DNA from 3 places in the Kitasatospora sp. NPDC051914 genome. Region 3 is predicted to be linked to each of the others. Evidence: predicted binding sites of a transcription regulator. Region 3 holds the regulator's gene; each other region holds the start of a gene.
The links. The regulator HrcA, encoded in region 3, represses chaperone genes, less so after heat shock. The targets are predictions, from matches to a motif close to TTNGCACTCNGNNNNNCNGAGTGCNAA.
Positions count from the first base shown of each region.

Region 1: the regulator HrcA is predicted to act here: its motif matches at 3,764-3,790, upstream of groL (chaperonin GroEL).
Region 2: the regulator HrcA is predicted to act here: its motif matches at 4,456-4,482, upstream of groES (co-chaperone GroES).

Region 1 is NZ_JBFAXX010000005.1:44,641-51,448, reverse strand. It holds gene AB0M03_RS05400 (hypothetical protein) at 1-628, shown strand, start outside; gene AB0M03_RS05395 (DUF4031 domain-containing protein) at 609-878, opposite strand; gene AB0M03_RS05390 (hypothetical protein) at 875-1,231, opposite strand; gene AB0M03_RS05385 (Uma2 family endonuclease) at 1,251-1,823, opposite strand; gene groL (chaperonin GroEL) at 2,022-3,644, opposite strand; gene AB0M03_RS05375 (cold-shock protein) at 3,965-4,171, opposite strand; gene AB0M03_RS05370 (ubiquitin-like small modifier protein 1) at 4,796-5,074, opposite strand; gene thrC (threonine synthase) at 5,106-6,383, opposite strand; SAM riboswitch class I at 6,401-6,530, opposite strand; gene AB0M03_RS05360 (glucosyl-3-phosphoglycerate synthase) at 6,668-6,808, shown strand, end outside.
Region 2 is NZ_JBFAXX010000019.1:112,160-118,967, forward strand. It holds gene AB0M03_RS14975 (response regulator transcription factor) at 1-99, opposite strand, end outside; gene AB0M03_RS14980 (WhiB family transcriptional regulator) at 681-1,010, shown strand; gene AB0M03_RS14985 (LysR family transcriptional regulator) at 1,102-2,106, opposite strand; gene groL (chaperonin GroEL) at 2,288-3,916, opposite strand; gene groES (co-chaperone GroES) at 4,009-4,314, opposite strand; gene AB0M03_RS15000 (hypothetical protein) at 4,563-4,865, shown strand; gene AB0M03_RS15005 (class I SAM-dependent methyltransferase) at 4,903-6,072, shown strand; gene AB0M03_RS15010 (polysaccharide deacetylase family protein) at 6,054-6,808, opposite strand, start outside.
Region 3 is NZ_JBFAXX010000009.1:6,265-13,072, forward strand. It holds gene AB0M03_RS08275 (AMP-dependent synthetase/ligase) at 1-809, shown strand, start outside; gene hemW (radical SAM family heme chaperone HemW) at 867-2,096, shown strand; gene AB0M03_RS08285 (DUF3097 domain-containing protein) at 2,153-2,980, opposite strand; gene AB0M03_RS08290 (hypothetical protein) at 3,054-3,638, opposite strand; gene htpX (zinc metalloprotease HtpX) at 3,658-4,578, opposite strand; gene hrcA (heat-inducible transcriptional repressor HrcA) at 4,837-5,877, shown strand; gene dnaJ (molecular chaperone DnaJ) at 5,950-6,808, shown strand, end outside.

The DNA of each region.
Region 1 (6,808 bases), on a different contig from region 3:
GACCGATGCGCTGCTGGACCGTTGGAACGAGCTGCTGCACCGCTGCGGGGCCGCGGCGGACCCGGAGCCCTACGGGCGGGACCTGTTGGCCCGCTGGTCCGAGCCGCAGCGCCGCTACCACACGGTGGAGCACCTGGCCGCCGTGCTCGACCACGTGGACGCGCTCGCCGACCGCGCCGAGAACGCCGACGCGGTGCGGCTCGCCGCCTGGTTCCACGACGCGGTCTACCGCCCGGACCGCTCGGAGAACGAGGAGCGCAGCGCCCAGCTGGCCGTCCGCGCCCTGCACGAGGCGGGCCTGGCCGAGGAGCTGGTCGCCGAGACCGCCCGGCTGGTGCGGCTGACGACCGGTCACGGCTGCGAGCCGGGCGACCGCAACGGGGAGGTGCTCTGCGACGCGGACCTCGCGATCCTCGGCTCCGACGAGGACCGCTACGCGGCGTACACGGCGGCCGTGCGCGAGGAGTACGCCTTCGTCCCCGAGGAGGCGTTCCGGGCCGGGCGGGCGGCGATCCTGCGGCAGTTGCTGGAACTTCCCTCGCTCTACCGCACGCCGGAGGCGCTGGCCCGCTTCGACGCCCCCGCCCGGGCCAACCTGGCGGCGGAGCTCAGGAGCCTGGAGGGCTGACCTTGCGCCGGCGCAGTCCGGCCGCGGTCAGCCGCGCGACCAGCTCCTTGCTGCCCACCGGCCGGGCGCCGAGGGCGACGGCCCGGTCGTACCAGGCGGCCGGGATGTCGTAGTGGTCGCGTTCGAAGCCCTTCGCCGGTGCACCGAGGAGTTCGGCGAAGGCGTGCAGTTCCTCGTAGCTGGCGTCGCTGACCAGGTGGGACCAGAACTTGCCGTGGCCGGGCCAGGTCGGCGGGTCTATGAGGATCACGAGAGCTCCCCGACCGGCGCCACCACCACGCCGCGCTTGCCGCACACCCAGTGCGGGTCGGGGCCGAGCTCCGGCTCCACGCTCAGCGCGTGCGGGTCGTCCTCGGCGGCGCAGTCCGCGCACAGCGGCCAGCGCCCGTACGCCTCCAGCAGGGCGTCCTGCACGTCCTGGGCGACCAGCCCGAGGACGAACCCGACACCGTCCGACCACTGCTCCAGCCACCACCGCCGGTGCGTCACCGCATCCTCCACCAGCGAAACCACCGCCGCATCCGCCACGTCCCGGGCGGTCAGGTCGGCGAGGATCAACGCACGGGCACCGTGCAGGGCGGCTTCGATCTCAGGACTGGCCATCCGCCCATTCTCCCGCAGCTCACTTGCCGGCCGGGAACCCCGCCGTGCTCAGCTCGATCGCGAACGGCTCGGGCAGTGCGACCGGCTGCCCGAACGGCGTGCGGACACCCCGCTGGTACCGCCCCTGGGCCGGCTCGGAGAACAGCGTCACCGTCGGCCCCTCCTCGTCGAAGCGGTCGACCAGCAGGAAGAGCGGGACGGGGGCGTGACCGTACGCCCAGAGCTTCTTCGTGCGGTCGAGCCGGGCGGTGCGCTTCGAAGTGATCTCCACCGCCATCAGCAGGCCGGCCGCGTCGATCGACGCCTCCTGCGCCACCAGGCGCGCCTTGTCCACCACCACCAGGTCGGGCACGTACAGCTTCTCCAGCGAAACGATCTCCGTCCCCAGGGTCTGGTAGACGCCCACCTGGGGCGGCAGGCACGCGAGCAGCGCCTGGTGGACCTCACCGGCGATCACGTTGTGGCCCACGTTGGGCGGCGGCACCAAACGGATCTCTCCCTCGTCGATCTCCGCGCGCCAGCCCTCGGGGACGTCCAGCTCCAGCCAGGTGTTCAGCAGGTAGTCCCACTGACGCCCCGGCTCGACCGACATCGCAGTCACCGCCGACCTCCTGTCTCCCGTTCGACGCTCGTGGTCGTCACTGCACGGATCGTCCGAGGCGCCCCATCCGGTCATGGGCCCAGCGTCCCACGAACGAGTGAGTGACGGAGGGAATGCCGCGAGGGCGGCCTCCCCGTGGTGGGGAGACCGCCCTCGCGGAGCGTTCCGGACTGCTGATCCTCGGGAGGATCAGAAGTCCATGTCACCGCCCGGCATGCCGCCGCCGGCGGCCGCGGAGGCCTTCTCCGGCTTGTCGGCGATGACGGCCTCGGTGGTGAGGAAGAGCGCCGCGATGGAGGCGGCGTTCTGCAGCGCGGAGCGGGTGACCTTGGCCGGGTCGATGATGCCCTCGGCGATGAGGTCGACGTACTCGTTGCTGGCGGCGTTCAGGCCGTGGCCGGCGGGGAGGTTGCGCACCTTCTCCACCACGACGCCGCCCTCGAGGCCGGCGTTGGTCGCGATCTGCTTGATCGGGGCCTCGAGCGCCACGCGGACGATGTTGGCACCGGTGGCCTCGTCGCCCTCCAGCTCCAGCTTGTCGAACGCGACACCGGCCTGCAGCAGGGCGACGCCACCACCGGCGACGATGCCCTCCTCGACGGCGGCCTTGGCGTTGCGGACGGCGTCCTCGATGCGGTGCTTGCGCTCCTTGAGCTCCACCTCGGTGGCCGCGCCGGCCTTGATGACGGCCACGCCGCCGGCCAGCTTGGCGAGGCGCTCCTGGAGCTTCTCGCGGTCGTAGTCCGAGTCGCTGTTCTCGATCTCGGCGCGGATCTGGTTCACGCGGCCGGCGACCTGCTCGCTGTCGCCGCCACCGTCGACGATGGTGGTCTCGTCCTTGGTGATGACCACCTTGCGGGCGGTGCCCAGCAGGTCGAGGCCCGCGTTCTCCAGCTTGAGGCCGACCTCCTCGGAGATGACGGTGCCGCCGGTGAGGATGGCGATGTCGCCGAGCATGGCCTTGCGGCGGTCGCCGAAGCCCGGGGCCTTGACGGCGACGGACTTGAAGGTGCCGCGGATCTTGTTCACGACCAGGGTCGACAGGGCCTCGCCCTCGACGTCCTCGGCGATGATGACGAGCGGCTTGCCGCTCTGCATGACCTTCTCGAGCAGCGGGAGGAGGTCCTTGACCGAGGAGATCTTGGAGTTGGCGATGAGGATGTACGGGTCCTCGAAGCTGGTCTCCATGCGCTCCAGGTCGGTGGCGAAGTACGCGGAGATGTAGCCCTTGTCGAAGCGCATGCCCTCGGTGAGCTCGAGCTCCAGGCCGAAGGTGTTGCTCTCCTCGACGGTGATGACGCCTTCCTTGCCGACCTTGTCCATGGCCTCGGCGATGAGCTCGCCGATCTGGGTGTCGGCGGCGGAGATGGAGGCGGTGGAGGCGATCTGCTCCTTGGTCTCCACGTCCTTGGCCTGGGCGAGCAGCTGGTCGGAGACGGCCGAGACGGCCTTCTCGATACCGCGCTTCAGGGCCATCGGGTTGGCGCCGGCGGCGACGTTGCGCAGACCCTCGCGGACGAGCGCCTGGGCGAGCACGGTGGCGGTGGTGGTGCCGTCACCCGCGACGTCGTCGGTCTTCTTGGCGACCTCCTTGACGAGCTCCGCGCCGATCTTCTCGTACGGGTCCTCGAGCTCGATCTCCTTGGCGATGGAGACACCGTCGTTGGTGATCGTGGGGGCGCCCCACTTCTTCTCAAGGACGACGTTGCGGCCCTTGGGGCCGAGCGTGACCTTGACGGCGTCGGCAAGCTGGTTCATACCGCGCTCAAGGCCGCGGCGAGCTTCCTCATCAAAAGCGATGATCTTGGCCATCTGAAGTGGTCCTCCGGGACACGGTCGACTGCTCGGACCAGAGGTGCCCGCGACGGACGGCCCTGTGAGCGGGGGTCCTTTCCCCTACCGCTCGCCGGGGCCTCACCGACCCGGTCCGCTTGTCACTCTCATGCTGTGAGTGCTAACGCCAATGATTAGCACTCACGGGTGGCGAGTGCAAGCCCGATCGCCGTGTCCCCACGGACCGGCCGCACCGGTTCCGGACATGACGCAGGCCCGTACGACGTGTCGTACGGGCCTGGCGCGAAGAAATCGCCGACCAGCTCGTGACGAGCCGAGGGCTCCGCAGGTTTCGAAGGTCAGCCCGCGGCGGCACGAACCATGTCCGCCTGCGGCCCCTTCTGCCCCTGGGAGATCTCGAACTCGACCCGCTGGCCCTCTTCGAGGGTGCGGTAGCCGTCCATCTGGATCGCGCTGTAGTGGACGAACACGTCCGCACCACCGTCGACCGCGATGAAGCCGTAGCCCTTCTCCGCGTTGAACCACTTGACGGTGCCCTGAGCCATTCCGAACTCCCCTTGTGCTGTGCTGGCCATTCACGGGTCCGCAGTCTTTGCGGGCCCAGGTCCGGTGGGCCGGCCCGAGGGAACCCCCCCTGGGCGCAGCCCTGCACGCCGCAGACCACCGCCCGTGGCCCTTCAACGGGCCCGGCGGACGGTGAATGCGTCGACCGCGGCTGAATGTATCCGGACAGGAGCCCTGTGCAACAGGGCCAACTTCACGGAAATCCCGGGCCATGACAAGGGATATGACGGGATGAAAGCGGCGGATCTCGGCAATTCACGCCGGACATAACGGGCAGAAAACGACATATTGCCGTATGAATTCTGACACTTGCCTGACAGGTTCGTCCCCGTGCCGTCCGCGTCCCGTCTCAGCGGGCGGACGTGGCCGTCGATCGGCCCCGGAGCGCTGCGCACACGATCCGACCGGTCGGCCGGGCTGCAGAATTCCGGGTATTGCGGCTGATCAGGGGCGGGCGGGCGCGGAGGGGAGCACTGCCACGGCCGAACTCTACTCCCCGTCAGGCGGTGGTATTTCCACCCGGCACGGCGAGAGCCGCCGCCGGGACCGGAAAATCGGGTTCCGGTCCCGGCGGCGGCTCTCCGCTTCCCGTCTCGGACGGAACGTCAGCAGCCGCCGGCCACCGCGGGGATGATCGACACCGAGGCGCCGTCCTTGACCGCGGTCTCCAGGCCGTCGGCGAAGCGCACGTCGTCGTCGTTCACGTAGACGTTGACGAAGCGGCGGAGCTTGCCGGCGTCGTCCAGGATGCGGGCGGAGATGCCGGTGTGGTTCTGCTCCAGGTCCGCGATGACCGCGGCCAGGGTGTCACCCTCGGCGGTCACCTCGGCGGAGCCGCCGGTGTAGGTGCGCAGGATGGTCGGGATGCGGACGGTGGCGCTCATGCGGTGCTCCTTGCGGACGGGGGTGGGCTGCTCAGACGAGGCCGGCGGCGCGGAAGGACTCCAGCGTCGGGCGGATGGTGGCGGTCAGGCCGGCGTCGGCGACCGCGTCGAGGGTCTTCAGGCCGTCGCCGGTGTTGATCGCGACGGTCTCCTTCGACGGATCCAGCTGCCCGGTCTCGACCAGCTTCTTGAGGACGCCGACGGTCACGCCGCCCGCGGTCTCGGCGAAGATGCCCTCGGTGCGCGCCAGCAGCTTGATGGCGGCCACCACCTCGGCGTCGGTGACGTCCTCGACGGCACCGCCGGTACGGCGGGCGATGTCCAGCACGTACGGGCCGTCGGCCGGGTTGCCGATCGCCAGCGACTTGGCGATGGTCTGCGGCTTGACCGGGCGGATCACGTCGTGGCCGGCCTTGAAGGCGGCGGAGACCGGGGAGCAGCCCTCGGCCTGGGCGCCGAAGATCCTGTAGGGGCGGTCCTCGACCAGACCGAGCTTGATCAGCTCCTGCAGGCCCTTGTCGATCTTGGTGAGCTGGGAGCCCGAGGCGATCGGGATCACGATCTGCTCCGGCAGCCGCCAGCCGAGCTGCTCGCAGATCTCGAAAGCCAGCGTCTTGGAGCCCTCGCCGTAGTACGGGCGGAGGTTGACGTTGACGAAGCCCCAGCCCTCGCCGGCCGGGTCGCCGATCAGCTCGGAGCAGAAGCGGTTCACGTCGTCGTAGTTGCCGTCGATGCCGACCAGGGCGCCGCCGTACACACCGGCCATGACGATCTTGCCCTGCTCCAGGTCGTGCGGGATGAACACGCAGGACTTGAATCCGGCCCGGGCCGCGGCCGCGCCGACCGCGCCGGCCAGGTTGCCGGTGGAGGAGCAGGAGAGCGTGGTGAAGTCGAAGGCGCGGGCCGCCTCGATGGCGCAGGCCACCACCCGGTCCTTGAAGGAGTGCGTGGGGTTGCCCGAGTCGTCCTTGACGTGCAGCTGGGCGGTGAAGCCGAGCTCGCGGCCGAGGTTGTCGGCCTTCACCAGCGGGGTCCAGCCGGGGTTCAGGTTGGGCTTGCCGGCCACGTCCGCGGGCACCGGCAGCAGCGGGGCGTAGCGCCAGATGCTGGCCGGGCCGGCCTCGATCCGCTTGCGGAGCTCCGCGGCGTCGTAGCCGGAGTAGTCGTAGGCGATCTCCAGCGGGCCGAAGCACTCGAGACAGGCGAAGCTCGGGCCGAGCGGGAAGCAGGTGCCGCACTCGCGACAGGAAAGCGCTGCGGCCGGACCGAGATCGACGGCGGCAACGGGTGCAGGGGTAGCGGTAGCCATGGTGGCGGAGGCCTCTCTCCTCATCTTCCCCGTGACGCGGTTGCGCCACAGGCCGGAATTGGCACCTGTCCCGCGGGCCTGCGACCGCCGCGCGAGAAGGTTGCCGGGACGTCAACGGGCCGTTCCCTCAGTCCCTCTGGATGAGCTCTGTGAAGTTGTGTGTCGTGCGCTGCGGCGACCCCGGCGTGCGAAGGCTCGACCTCAGTACGAAGACTGTATCCGAAGGCCCGGGCGCCGAGAGGTTGCGTCCGATCCGCGAGATGGAAGTTGCGAGGAGCGAGACCGTGACCGAGTTGCCCCGTCCCGACGTCCTCCCGGAGGTGGCGTCCTGGCTGCGTCGCCGCTCCTGGACGGCGGCCGACCGCCCCCTGGAGCGGCTGCTCGCCGCCAAGCGGGCGGCGGGTCGGGCCGGCACCGTCAGCGTC
Region 2 (6,808 bases), on a different contig from region 3:
CGCAGTGGTCACCCGGTCGACGCCGGGCACGGTCGCGACCGCTCGGCGAAGCGCCTCCCGGGCGAGCGGGGAATCGTCGCAGACGAGGACGGATGTCATGACCGTCCTCCGCAGCTGATCCGCGTCACGTTGAGCCTCCTGGCTGGTACGAACTCTCTCCGACACGGCCGATTGGCGACGGACCCCGTTCTGATCGCCGATGCCACCCGCGATCGTTCCCGGCGTCCGGCGCCCGCTAACCGCCTCCGTACATCCAACGACCGTCACTCGAATGAGTTACGGCCTTCGGGGCCATCCCCACCACTGTACGTGGCCGACCCATCACCGATCAGCCACCGCGCGGTGCACACGCCGCAGTTTCCTGCGGCCGGCGCGCCGCCCGGGAGGTGCGTACGCCCGGAGCCCCGGGCTCGCACCCCGGGACGACCCGGCGCACTGCCACCCGATTGCCACGCGGAGCCTGACCACCACCATGCCCTGTTTGTCCGTTTTTATAGCTTCCATACGGTCATTGACTGTTGTGTCGGTGTGTGGGTGACTTGTCCTGGTGAGTGGCGTAAGTCATATTTCCAGGTGTCCGTACCGGCCCCGTGCAGCCTCGCCGCAGCTAGCGGGCCCCGAGTCCTTTTTCGCAGCCGTCGATCCGAGCCCGAGTCCTGAGTCATTGAAGGGAATGAGCCATGGCAGATTTCTCCCGCCTCCCCGGCCCCAACGCAGACCTCTGGGACTGGCAGCTCTCCGCCGCCTGCCGCGGCGTCGACAGTTCTCTCTTCTTCCACCCCGAGGGCGAGCGCGGGGCCGCGCGCAGCTCGCGCGAGGCCAGTGCCAAGGAGGTCTGCATGCGGTGCCCGGTGCGGGCCGAGTGCGCGGCGCACGCACTGGCCGTGCGCGAGCCGTACGGTGTGTGGGGCGGCCTGACCGAGGACGAGCGCGAGGAACTGCTCGGCCGCTCCCGCAACCGGCAGCTGGCCGAGGTGCCGCTGGCCATGCCGGCGAACGTCCGGCGGTGAGGTGCGATCAGGACTCGGCGCACCGGGGTCCGGCCGGGCCGAGAGTGAAGAAACGTTTCAGCGGCGACCAGGCAGGGCGGCCGCCGACCGGTCAGCGGGCGGCGGCCGCTGCCGTGAGCTGATCCAGCATCAGGCCCACCGCGGGCACCCCGGCCAGGTCCGGCAGGGTCAGGGCCACCACCTCGCGCCGCACGGGCTCCCCCGCGGTGGTCGCCAGCGGCACCACCGCCACCCCCTCGCGGCGCACCGCGTCCAGCGCCATGCCCGGCAGCACCGCGACCCCCAGCCCGGCCGCCACCAGGCCCACCACCGCGGGGTAGTCGTCGGTCGCGAAGTCGATCCGGGGCTCGAAGCCCGCCCCGGCGCACAGCTCCACCAGGTGCCCGCGGCACTGCGGACAGCCCGCGATCCACGGCTCGTCCGCCAGCTCCCCCAGCCCCACCGGCTGCCGGCCGTCCCGGTCCGCGAGCCGGTGGCCCGCCGGCACCAGCACCACCAGCGGATCGTCCAGCAGCGGCTGCACCACCAGGTCCGACCAATCGGTCGCCGCGGCCGAGGCGGCCGCCTCCAGCACCGCCGCCGCACGGGCCTCCCGGGGCGAGGCGTGCGGGGAGGGTGCCACCGCGGCACCGCCCTGCGAGTCCGGGTACCGGAACGCCAGCGCCACCTCGCACTCCCCCGCCCGCAGCATCCCCGGCGACTCCGGCGGCTCCGCCTCCACCAGTGACACCCGCATCCCCGGGCTGGCCGCCCTGACCTGGGCCACCGCCCGCGGCACCAGCGTGGAGCTCGCCGTCGGGAACGACACCAGCCGCACCCGGCCCGAGCGGAGGCCGGCGATCGCCGCCACCTCCTCCTCCGCGGCGGACAGACCGGCCAGGATGCCGGAGGCGTGCTTCAGCAGCACCTCGCCCGCCTCGCTGAGCTGCATGCCCTTCCCGGAGCGGACCACCAGGGGGGTGGCCACCGACTTCTCCAGCGCCTTCATCTGCTGGCTGACGGCCGGCTGGGTGCAGCCGAGCTCGCGGGCGGCCGCGGAGAAGGAGCCGGTCCGGGCGACGGCACGGAGAACACGAAGGTGGCGGGCCTCGATCATGGCTCAGTTATAAGCCACCCTTTGACCCCGACGGAACCGAACGCCCCAGGCCGTGCCCGCCCGGGCAACCACGACAGGAGCCCCTGTGCGTCGGCACGTCCCCGCTTCCGGGAACGCCGGAGGCCCGGCCGTTCCCGCCGTGGGGCGGGAGGGCCGGGCCTCCGGGGTGGCCGACTCGGGGTCAGTGGGAGTGGCCGTGGCCGTGCGAGTGACCGTGGCCGTTGTCGGCCTCCTCCTCCTTCTTCTCCACCACGAGGGTCTCGGTGGTGAGGAGCAGGGAGGCGATGGAGGCGGCGTTCTCCAGGGCGGAGCGGGTGACCTTGACCGGGTCGATGACGCCGGCCTTCACCAGGTCGCCGTACTCGCCGGTGGCGGCGTTGTAGCCGTGGCCGGTCTCCAGGTCGGCGACCTTGGAGGTGATGACGTAGCCCTCCAGGCCGGCGTTCTGGGCGATCCAGCGCAGCGGCTCGGCGAGCGCCTTGCGGACGACCGCGACACCGGTGGCCTCGTCGCCGGACAGACCGAGGCCGCCCTCGAGGACCTTGGCGGCGTGGACGAGCGAGGCGCCACCGCCGGCGACGATGCCCTCCTCGACCGCGGCGCGGGTCGCGGAGATGGCGTCCTCCAGGCGGTGCTTGCGCTCCTTGAGCTCCACCTCGGTGGCTGCGCCGACCTTGATGACGCAGACGCCGCCGGCCAGCTTGGCCAGGCGCTCCTGCAGCTTCTCGCGGTCCCAGTCGGAGTCGGTGGCGGCGATCTCGGCCTTGATCTGGCCGACGCGGCCGGCCACGGCGTCCGAGTCGCCGGCACCGTCGACGAGGATGGTCTCGTCCTTGGTGACGGTGACGCGGCGGGCGGTGCCGAGCACGTCCAGGCCGACCTGGTCGAGCTTGAGGCCGACCTCCTCGGAGATGACGGTGCCGCCGGTGAGGACGGCGATGTCGCCGAGGATCGCCTTGCGGCGGTCGCCGAAGCCCGGGGCCTTGACGGCCACCGCGTTGAAGGTGCCGCGGATCTTGTTGACCACGAGGGTGGACAGCGCCTCGCCGTCGACGTCCTCGGCGATGATCAGCAGCGGGCGGGAGCCGCCCTGCAGGATCTTCTCCAGCAGCGGGAGGAGCTCCTGGATGGAGGAGATCTTGCCCTGGTTGATCAGGATGTACGGGTCCTCGAGGACCGCCTCCTGGCGCTCCGCGTCGGTCACGAAGTACGGCGACAGGTAGCCCTTGTCGAACTGCATGCCCTCGGTGAACTCGAGCTCGACGCCGAAGGTGTTGGACTCCTCGACGGTGATGACACCGTCCTTGCCGACCTTGTCGATCGCCTCGGCGATGAGCTCGCCGACCTGGGTGTCCTGGGCGGAGAGGGACGCGACGGCGGCGACGTCGTCCTTGCCCTCGATCTCGCGGGCCACCGAGAGCAGGTGCTCGGAGACGGCGGCGACGGCCTTGTCGATGCCCTTCTTCAGGGCGGCCGGGCCGGCGCCGGCGGCGACGTTGCGCAGACCCTCGTTGACCAGGGCCTGGGCGAGCACGGTCGCGGTGGTGGTGCCGTCACCCGCGACGTCGTTGGTCTTGGTGGCCACCTCCTTGACGAGCTGCGCGCCGAGGTTCTCGTACGGGTCGTCGAGCTCGACCTCGCGGGCGATGGTCACACCGTCGTTGGTGATGGTGGGGGCGCCGAACTTCTTGTCGATGACGACGTTGCGGCCCTTGGGGCCGATGGTCACCTTGACCGTGTCGGCCAGCTTGTTGACACCGCGCTCCAGCGAGCGGCGGGCGTCCTCGTCGAACTGCAGGATCTTCGCCATGTTCCCGTTTCCTCAGGGTTTTACGGATTGACCAACAAGCACGCCCCGGCCCGGGTCAGAGCTGACGCGGTTCCGGGGCGGGCCGTTACGGCTTACTTCTCGATGATGGCGAGAACGTCGCGAGCCGAGAGGACGAGGTACTCCTCGCCCTGGTACTTGACCTCGGTGCCGCCGTACTTGGAGTAGAGGACGATGTCACCGACGGCGACGTCGAGCGGCAGGCGCTGGCCGTCCTCGAAGCGGCCCGGGCCGACGGCCAGGACGACGCCCTCCTGGGGCTTCTCCTTGGCGGTGTCCGGGATAACCAGGCCGGAGGCCGTGGTGGTCTCGGCGTCGAGCGGCTGGACCACGATGCGGTCCTCGAGCGGCTTGATGGCAACCTTGCTGCTGGTGGTCACGTCCGAGCTCCCCTTCGGAGATTACGGGGTTGTCTAACAGGGAAGGGCGATGTCCGCAGGCCTGCCGTCGCGGGGGTCAGGCACGCTCCGTCGCATTGGCACTCCCCCGGGGGGAGTGCCAGGAACGACCATAGGCTGCCGTTAGCACTCAGTCAACCAGAGTGCCAACGCCAGTCGCCCCGTGTCCCCGGGGGAAGCTGAGTAGTCGTACTCATGTGCGTGCGCACCGCCCGCGACAGGCTCGCCCCATGGCAACGATCCGACCGTCCGTCCGCCGGGACCTCCTGCACACCGCCTGGCTGCTCGCCCTCGAAGTGCCGCTCGGCTGCCTCGCCGTCTACGCGTCCGTGGCCCTGGTGTTCGCACTCGCCACGCCGGGGAGCGGCGCCGGCGCGGTGGCGATGTGCGTCGGCATCCTGCTGGCCGCGGTGGCGGTGCCGCTGGTGGGCATGGCGGCGACCGCCCGCCGGGGCCACCGGATCGCCCCGGTCTCGCTGGTGGTGCTCGGGCCGGTGCTGGTCGCGGCCGCACTGGCGGCGCTCGGCCGCTGAGCGGCGGCCCGCCGCCGGGCCCGGGGACAATGGCCGGGTGGAGATCGAATCGTTCCGGGCGCTGCTGACCGACGAGGGGCGGGCCCTGCTCGCCGAACTGCGGGAGTTCACCCCCGACCAGGAGTTGGCGCTGGCCACCCGGCTGCGGCGCAACCACCCCGCGGAGCTGGTGCGGGCGGCGCTGGAGCAGGCGCGGCTGCGGCAGCGGGCCCGGGCGAAGTTCGGCGCGGACGCCGACGCCATGTACTTCACCCCGAACGGCGTGGAGCAGGCGACCCGGCGCAGCGTCGCCGAGTGGCGGGCGGCCCGGTTCGCGGGCCTGGGGGTGCGGCGGCTGGCCGACCTGTGCTGCGGCATCGGCGGGGACGCGATCGCGCTGGCCCGGGCCGGGGTGTCGGTGCTGGCCGTCGACCGGGATCCGTTGACCTGTGCGGTGGCGGAGGCGAACGCCGCCGCGCTGGGCCTCGCCGACCTGGTGGAGGTGCGCTGCGCGGACGTCACGGAGGTGGACGTCGAGGGCTTCGACGCGGTGTTCACCGATCCGGCGCGGCGCACCTCGCGGGGGCGGGTCTTCGACCCGGAGGCGTACTCGCCGCCGCTGTCCTGGGCGCTGGAGGCGGCGCGGCGCACGCCGTTCGGGGCGTTGAAGGTCGCTCCCGGCATTCCGCACGAGCTGGTGCCGGAGGGGGCCGAGGCGGAGTGGGTCTCCGACCACGGGGAGGTCAAGGAGGCGGTGATCTGGTTCGGCACGGCCGCTGCGGCGCCGTACCGGGCGACGGTGCTGCCGGGCGGGCACAGCCTGTCGGGCACCGGTGAGCGCGCGGAGGCGGGCCCGGTGGGCCGCTTCCTGTACGAGCCGGACGGCGCGGTGATCCGGGCCGGGCTGGTGGCGGACGTGGCGGAGCACGTCGGCGGCCGGCTGGTGGACCCGCAGATCGCGTACGTGACGGCGGACGAGCTGGTGCCCACCCGCTTCGCGCACGCCTACGAGATCGGCGAGGTGCAGCCGTACAACGTGAAGCGGTTGAAGGCGCTGCTGCGCGAGCGCGGGGCGGGCACGGTGGTGATCAAGAAGCGGGGGATCTCGATCACGCCGGAGGAGCTGCGCCGGCAGCTGAAGCCGAGCGGGCCGCACGAGGTGACGGTGATTCTGAGCCGCACGGACCACGGGCCGCTGATGATGCTGGGTCAGCCGGCGGCGATGTAGTCCTCCAGGCGGCCGACGGAGAAGCCCTGTTCCTGGATGCGGGCGAGCAGTTCGCCGAACATCTTGGTCATGGTCTCGCCCTTGAGGTCCTTGGGGCCGCGGAAGTGGGCGAGGATGATGTCGCCGGGGCGGAGCTTCTTGTCGGCGGACTGGTACTGCATGTCGTGGATCTGCATGGACTCGCGCCAGAGCACCACGGCGCGCGGGCCGCACTGGCGGACGGCGCTGTTCAGGCCGGGGCTGTGCGCGCCGTCGCCGTAGGGCGGGCGGAACAGCAGCGGGGCGGTGCCGTACTGCTCGGTGAGGGCGCTCTGGGCGTCGCAGACCTCGGCCTTCTGCCGGTCGGCGGTCAGGCCGCTCATCGCGGGGTGGCCGGTGCTGTGGTTGTGGATGCGGTTGCCGAGGGCCTGCAGCGGCTTGAAGTAGCCGTAGTCGCTGCGGACGATGTCGCGGGTCAGGAACATCGAGAAGGGCACCTTGAGGTCGGTGGCCATCTCGACGAACTTCGGGTCCTTCTCGGCGCCGTCGTCGATGGTGATGAAGACGACCTTGTCGGTGGTCGGCACCTCGCTGAAGACCGGGACGGGCCCGGTGGCCGGCAGCTTGACCGGCTTGTCGGCGGGCGCGGCCGGGGCGGCGGGCAGCGGCTTGAGGCCCCACTTGGCCCAGGCTGCGGCGGGGGCCGCGGCCTGATCGCCGGCGGGGGCGGCCGCCGCGGTGGTGGCGGGCGCGCCGC
Region 3 (6,808 bases):
CCAAGATCCGCGCCGCGTTCGGCGGCCGGATGCGCGGCTCGGTCTCCGGCAGCGCCGCGCTCGCCCCCGAGATCGGCTTCTTCTTCATGGGCGCCGGCGTGCCGATCCTGGAGGGCTACGGCCTCTCCGAGACCTCGGCCGGTTCCACCGTCAACCGGGACGGCGCGACGCGCGTCGGCACGGTCGGCCTGCCGCTGCCCGGCACCGAGGTCCGGATCGCCGAGGACGGCGAGATCCTGCTCCGCGGCCCCGGCGTCATGCGCGGCTACCACCAGCTGCCCGAGCAGACCGCCGAGGTGCTGGAGCCGGACGGCTGGCTCCACACCGGCGACATCGGCGAGCTCGACAAGGACGGCTACCTGCGGATCACCGACCGCAAGAAGGACATGTTCAAGACCTCCGGCGGCAAGTACGTCGCGCCGAGCGAGGTCGAGGGCAAGTTCAAGGCGGTCTGCCCGTTCGTCAGCAACGTCCTGGTCATCGGCAACCAGCGCAACTTCTGTACCGCGCTGATCGGCCTCGACGAGACGGTCATCATGCCGTGGGCCGCCGAGCACGGCCTGGCCGGCAAGTCCTACGCCGAGGTGGTCGCCGCACCGGAGACCAACGAGCTGATCAACGGGTTCGTCCAGCGCCTCAACGGCGAGCTCCAGCGCTGGCAGACGATCAAGAAGTTCACCCTGCTGCCGCGCGACCTCGACGTCGAGCACGGCGAGCTGACCCCGAGCCTCAAGATCAAGCGCCCGGTGGTCGAGCGCGAGTACGCCGACGCCATCACCGAGATGTACGCCGGCTCCAACGAGGCCTGACACCCGCCGTCCCGTACGGCTCCGGGGCAACCCGGGCCGTACGGGACAATGGGGGGTATGCCCTCCGCTCTCCCCGACGGCGAACCGGTGCCGTCCGACGGCTCCCTGCCCGCGCACGCCCTCACCGGGCTCGGCAGCCGGCCGTTCGGCTTCTACCTGCACGTGCCGTACTGCGCCAGCCGCTGCGGCTACTGCGACTTCAACACCTACACCGCCACCGAGTTGCGCTCCTCCGGCGCGGTCGCCTCGCAGGAGACCTACGCCGACAACGTGATCGCCGAGATCCGGCTCGCCCGGAAGGTCCTCGGCGACACCGACCTGCCCGTGCGGACCGTCTTCCTCGGCGGCGGCACCCCCACCCTGTTGCCCGCCCACGACCTGGTGCGGATGCTCGCCGCACTGCGCGAGGAGTTCGGGCTCGCCCCGGGCGCCGAGGTCACCACCGAGGCCAACCCGGAGTCGGTCGGCCCCGCCTACCTGGCCGAGCTCCGCGAGGGCGGCTACAACCGGATCTCCTTCGGCATGCAGAGCGCCCGCAGGCACGTCCTGCAGGTCCTCGACCGCCACCACACCCCCGGCCGGCCCGAAGCCTGCGTCGCCGAGGCCCGCGAGGCCGGCTTCGACCACGTCAACCTCGACCTCATCTACGGCACCCCCGGCGAGTCCGACGACGACTGGCGGGCCTCCCTGGACGCCGCGATCGGCGCCGGCCCCGACCACGTCTCCGCCTACTCCCTCATCGTCGAGGAGGGCACCCGGCTCGCCGCCCGCGTCCGCCGCGGCGAACTCCCGATGATCGACGACGACGTGCACGCCGACCGCTACCTCATCGCCGAGGACGCCCTGAGCCGGGCCGGCTACTCCTGGTACGAGGTCTCCAACTGGGCGACCACCCCGGAGGGGCGCTGCCGCCACAACGAGCTCTACTGGACCGGCGCCGACTGGTGGGGCGCCGGCCCCGGCGCACACAGCCACGTCGGCGGCGTCCGCTGGTGGAACGCCAAGCACCCCGCCGCCTACGCCCGGGCCCTCGCCGAGGGACGCACCCCCGCCCTCGGCCGCGAGGTCCTCGCAGAGGAGGACCGCCGGGTCGAGCGCATCCTGCTGGAGCTGCGGCTGGTCGACGGCTGCCCGCTCGACCTCCTCACCGAGGACGGCCGCAAGGCCGCCCTGCACGCCCTGGAGGAGGGCCTGCTCGACCCCGCCGCGCACGCCGACGGCCGCGCCGCCCTCACCCTGCGCGGACGCCTCCTCGCCGACGCCGTCGTCCGCGACCTGGTCGACTAGCCGGGCCCGCCCTCAGGGGCGCGGGGACCGCGCCCCTGAGGGGTCCGCCCACTCGGTCAGTCCGTGGCGGTCACGAAGTCGATCAGTTCCTCGACGCGGCCCAGGAGGGCGGGATCGAGGTCCCGGTACGAGTCGACCGAGGCGAGGATGCGGCGCCAGGCCGCGGGCGGGTCCACCGGCCAGCCCAGACGGCGGCAGACGCCCTCCTTCCACACCTCCCCGCGCGGCACCTCCGGCCACGCCGGAATGCCCACGGAGGCGGGCTTCACGGCCTGCCAGACGTCGATGTACGGGTGGCCGACCACCAGCACCGAGCCGCCGGAGACCTGCTCCGCGATCCGGTGCTCCTTGGTGCCCGGCAGCAGGTGGTCGACCAGCACGCCGAGCCGGCGCTCCGGGCCGGGCCCGAACCGGGCCACGATCGCCGGCAGGTCGTCCACGCCCTCCAGGTACTCCACGACGACGCCCTCGATCCGCAGGTCGTCGCCCCACACCCGCTCGACCAGTTCGGCGTCGTGCCGCCCCTCGACGTAGATCCGCGACTCCCGGGCCACCCGGGCCCGTGCCTCCGGCACCGCGACCGACCCGGAGGCGGTGCGGCCCGGCGCCCGCGCGGGGGCCGGCCCCGCGGGCCGCACCAGGGTCACCACGCGGCCCTCCAGCAGGAAGCCGCGCTCCACCATCGGGAACACCCGGTGCTTGCCGAACCGGTCCTCCAGGGTGACCGTCGGGCCCTCCGCGGTCTTCTCGCAGCGCACCACCGCCCCGCAGAACCCGGTCGCGGCCTCCTCGACCACCAGGTCCCGCTCGGCAGCCACCTCCGGGGCCGGCTGCTGCCGCTTCCAGGGCGGGGTCAGGTCGGGGCCGTACTGCCTGCTGCGCATGGACGGAGTGTACGAGCCCGACGCCCGCGCATCCCCCGTCCGGCCTACGGCGCGCCGGGCCGCCGTGCGCCCGTCACAGCCCCGGTGCGCCCCAGACCGGGAACCACCGGGACAGCTCCTGCTCGATCCGCAGGTCGTTGCCGAGCATCGCCTTCACCTGGAGCTCCAGCGGGCTGTTCCGCTTCTCCCCGCCGCCCGGCACCGGCGCGAACGGGTAGAAGCTGCCGCGCTTGTACAGGTACACCAGCGCCAGCGACCGGCCCTCGGCGTCCTTGAAGCCCACCAGGGAGCACAGCAGCTGCGGGCCGAAGCCGTGCGCCTCCAGCTCGCTGTTGACGGCGTGCAGGTCGTTGACCAGGTCCGGCAGCTCCTCCGGCGTGTGCCGGGCCAGCAGCCACGAGTACCCGTAGTCGTCGCGGGAGGCCTCCACCGGGACGCCGCCGCGGTCGGTGTCCGCGTCCAGCAGCGCCCGGACCTGCCGCTTCACCTCCTCGAAGGCACCGCCCTCGACGGCCGCGAAGCAGACCGAGCCCAGCCCGGTCGGCAGGAACCCGGCCGCCGCCTCCAGCGTGAGCGCGGCGGACGGGATGCCGAACAGCTGGTCCAGGTCCGGCTTCACCGGCTTGCTCCGCCCGAGCAGGGTGTCCAGGAATCCCATGACCGTCCTCTCCGGGCCGTCAGCGGCCGAGCTCGGCGGAGATCTTCGCCAGCTGCGCCAGCCGCTGCTCCAGCGACGGGTGGGTGGAGAACAGCTGGGACGCGGCCTCCCGCGCGTTCAGCGCCGGGGCGAAGTAGAAGGCGTTGTACGGCTGCGCCTTGCGCAGGTCCTCGGTCGGGATCGCGGCGATCTGCCCGGTGACCTTGGTCAGCGCGGAGGCCAGCGCGCTCGGCCGCCCGGTCAGCTGCGCCGCCGAGCGGTCGGCGGCCAGCTCCCGGTAGCGCGACAGCATCCGGGTCAGCAGGAAGCTCAGCGCGTAGACGACCATGCTGACCAGCGGGACGACGATCAGCGCGATCGCCGTGTTCGGGTCGTTGCTGTTGCGGTTGCCGCCCAGGAAGCCGCCGTACAGCGCGACCCTGGTCATCACGCCGGCCAGGACGCCGAGGAAGCCGGCCACCGTCATGACGGCCACGTCCCGGTGCGCGACGTGCGACAGCTCGTGCGCGAGGACGCCCTCCAGCTCCTCCGGCTCCAGCCGGCGCAGCAGCCCGGTGGTCACGCAGACCACCGCGTTCTGCGGGTTGCGGCCGGTGGCGAAGGCGTTGGGCATGTCGTTGCGGGCGACCGCCACCCGCGGCTTGGGCATGTCGGCCAGCGCGCAGAGCCGGTCGATCGTGCCGTGCAGTTGCGGGTACTCCTCGGGCGACGCCTCGTGGGCGCCCATCGCCTTCTCGGTGATCCTGTCGCTGAACCAGAACTGCGCGACGAACAGGCCGCCGGACAGCACCAGGATCAGCGGCCAGGCACCGCGCAGCAGGACGATCAGCAGCCCGGTGAACCCCACGTAGACCAGGCCGATCAGGAACATGGTGGTGACCATCCGGCCGGTCAGGCCGCGGTCCGGTGCGAAGCGGGAGTGCTGCCGTGTCGACGACATCGCTGCTCCTTCGGTAACTCGCTCGCCTTCGATGCTGCCACCGGCCGCCGGGCGGGGCACGGGACGCGCCCGCCGGATCGGTCGAGGATCACGTGGGAGGCCCGTTCCAGCCGTCGGGGTCGGGCACTTACACTGGCAGGTACGGTCCTGGCACTCTGCCATCCAGAGTGCCAGGGAACCGGACGGTCACCAGGTCCAACGGGCGAAGACGGAGGTGCGTGCCCCGTGGCCAACGAGCGCAGGGTCGACGAGCGTCTCATCGACACGCGTCCAAGCGTCCGCCCGCTCGACGAGCGCAGGCTCGCCGTGCTGCGCGCGATCGTCCAGGACTACGTGGGCACCGAGGAGCCGGTCGGCTCCAAGGCCCTCGTCGAGCGGCACAACCTCGGCGTCTCCCCGGCGACGGTGCGCAACGACATGGCGGCGCTGGAGGAGGACGGCTTCATCCACCAGCCGCACACCAGCGCCGGCCGCATCCCCACCGACAAGGGCTACCGCCTGTTCGTCGACCGGCTGGCCGAGGTCAAGCCGATGACCGCTCCCGAGCGCCGGGCCATCCGGCACTTCCTGGAGGGCGCCGTCGACCTCGACGACGTGGTCGCCCGCACCGTCCGGCTGCTCGCCCAGCTGACCCGCCAGGTCGCGGTCGTGCAGTACCCGTCGCTGACCCGCTCCACCGTCCGGCACGTCGAGCTGGTCGCACTGGCACCCGCGAAGGTGATGCTCGTCCTGATCACCAACACCGGCCGGGTGGAGCAGCGCATCGTCGACTGCCCCGGCACGGTCGGCGAGAGCGTGCTGGCCGACCTGCGGGCCAGGCTCAACGCCCAGGCCGCAGGCCGCCGGCTGCCGGACGTGCCCTCCGTCCTGGACGACCTCCCCAACGCCTTCGAGCCCGGCGACCGGCCGATCGTCTCCACCGTGCTGGCGACGCTCTTCGAGACCCTCGCCGAGCAGAACGAGGAGCGGATCATGCTGGCCGGCACGGCCAACCTGACCCGCTTCGGGCACGACTTCCCGCTGACCATCCAGCCGGTGCTGGAGGCACTGGAGGAGCAGGTGGTGCTGTTGCGCCTGCTGGGTGAGACCGCGGAGTCCGGAATGACGGTCAGGATCGGCCGGGAGAACGAGTACGAGGGCCTCAATTCCACGTCCGTCGTCTCCGTCGGTTACGGTTCGGGCGACCAGAGCGTGGCAAAGCTGGGTGTGATCGGTCCGACCCGGATGGATTACCCGGGCACAATGGGGGCGGTGCGGGCGGTGGCACGGTACGTGGGTCAGATCCTGGCCGAGTCGTAACAGCGGGCTGCGCAACGAGCGCAGCCGGTCGAACGCAAGCACCTTCTAGAGGCGGAACAAGCGGAGCATTTGGTGGCCACGGACTACTACGCGGTACTCGGCGTCCGACGGGATGCGGGGCAGGACGAGATCAAGAAGGCGTTCCGTCGCCTCGCGCGTGAGCTGCACCCGGACGTCAACCCGGACCCGAAGACCCAGGAGCGGTTCAAGGAGATCAACGCCGCCTACGAGGTGCTCTCCGACCCGGCCAAGCGCCAGGTCTACGACCTCGGCGGCGACCCGCTGTCGCCCAACGGCGGCGGCGCGGGCGCGGGCGGCTTCGGCGCCGCGGGCTTCGGCTTCTCCGACATCATGGACGCCTTCTTCGGCGCCGCCGGCGGCCAGCGCGGCCCGCGCTCGCGGACCCGCCGCGGCCAGGACGCCATGATCCGCCTGGAGATCACCCTGGAGGAGGCCGCGTTCGGCACCACCAAGGAACTCCAGGTCGACACCGCCGTCACCTGCACCACCTGCTCCGGCGAGGGCGCCGCACCGGGCACCTCCGCCCAGACCTGCGACATGTGCCGCGGCAAGGGCGAGGTCTCCCAGGTCACCCGGTCCTTCCTCGGCCAGGTCATGACCTCCCGCCCCTGCCCGCAGTGCCAGGGCTTCGGCACCGTCGTGCCGACCCCGTGCCCGGAGTGCGCCGGCGACGGCCGCGTCCGCGCCCGCCGCAACCTCACCGTCAAGATCCCCGCCGGTGTCGACAACGGCACCCGCATCCAGCTGGCCGGCGAGGGCGAGGTCGGCCCCGGCGGCGGCCCGGCCGGCGACCTGTACGTGGAGATCGCCGAGACCAGCCACGCGGTGTTCCAGCGGCGCGGCGACGACCTGCACTGCACCGTCACCATCCCGATGACGGCGGCCGCCCTCGGCACCCAGGTGCCGCTGC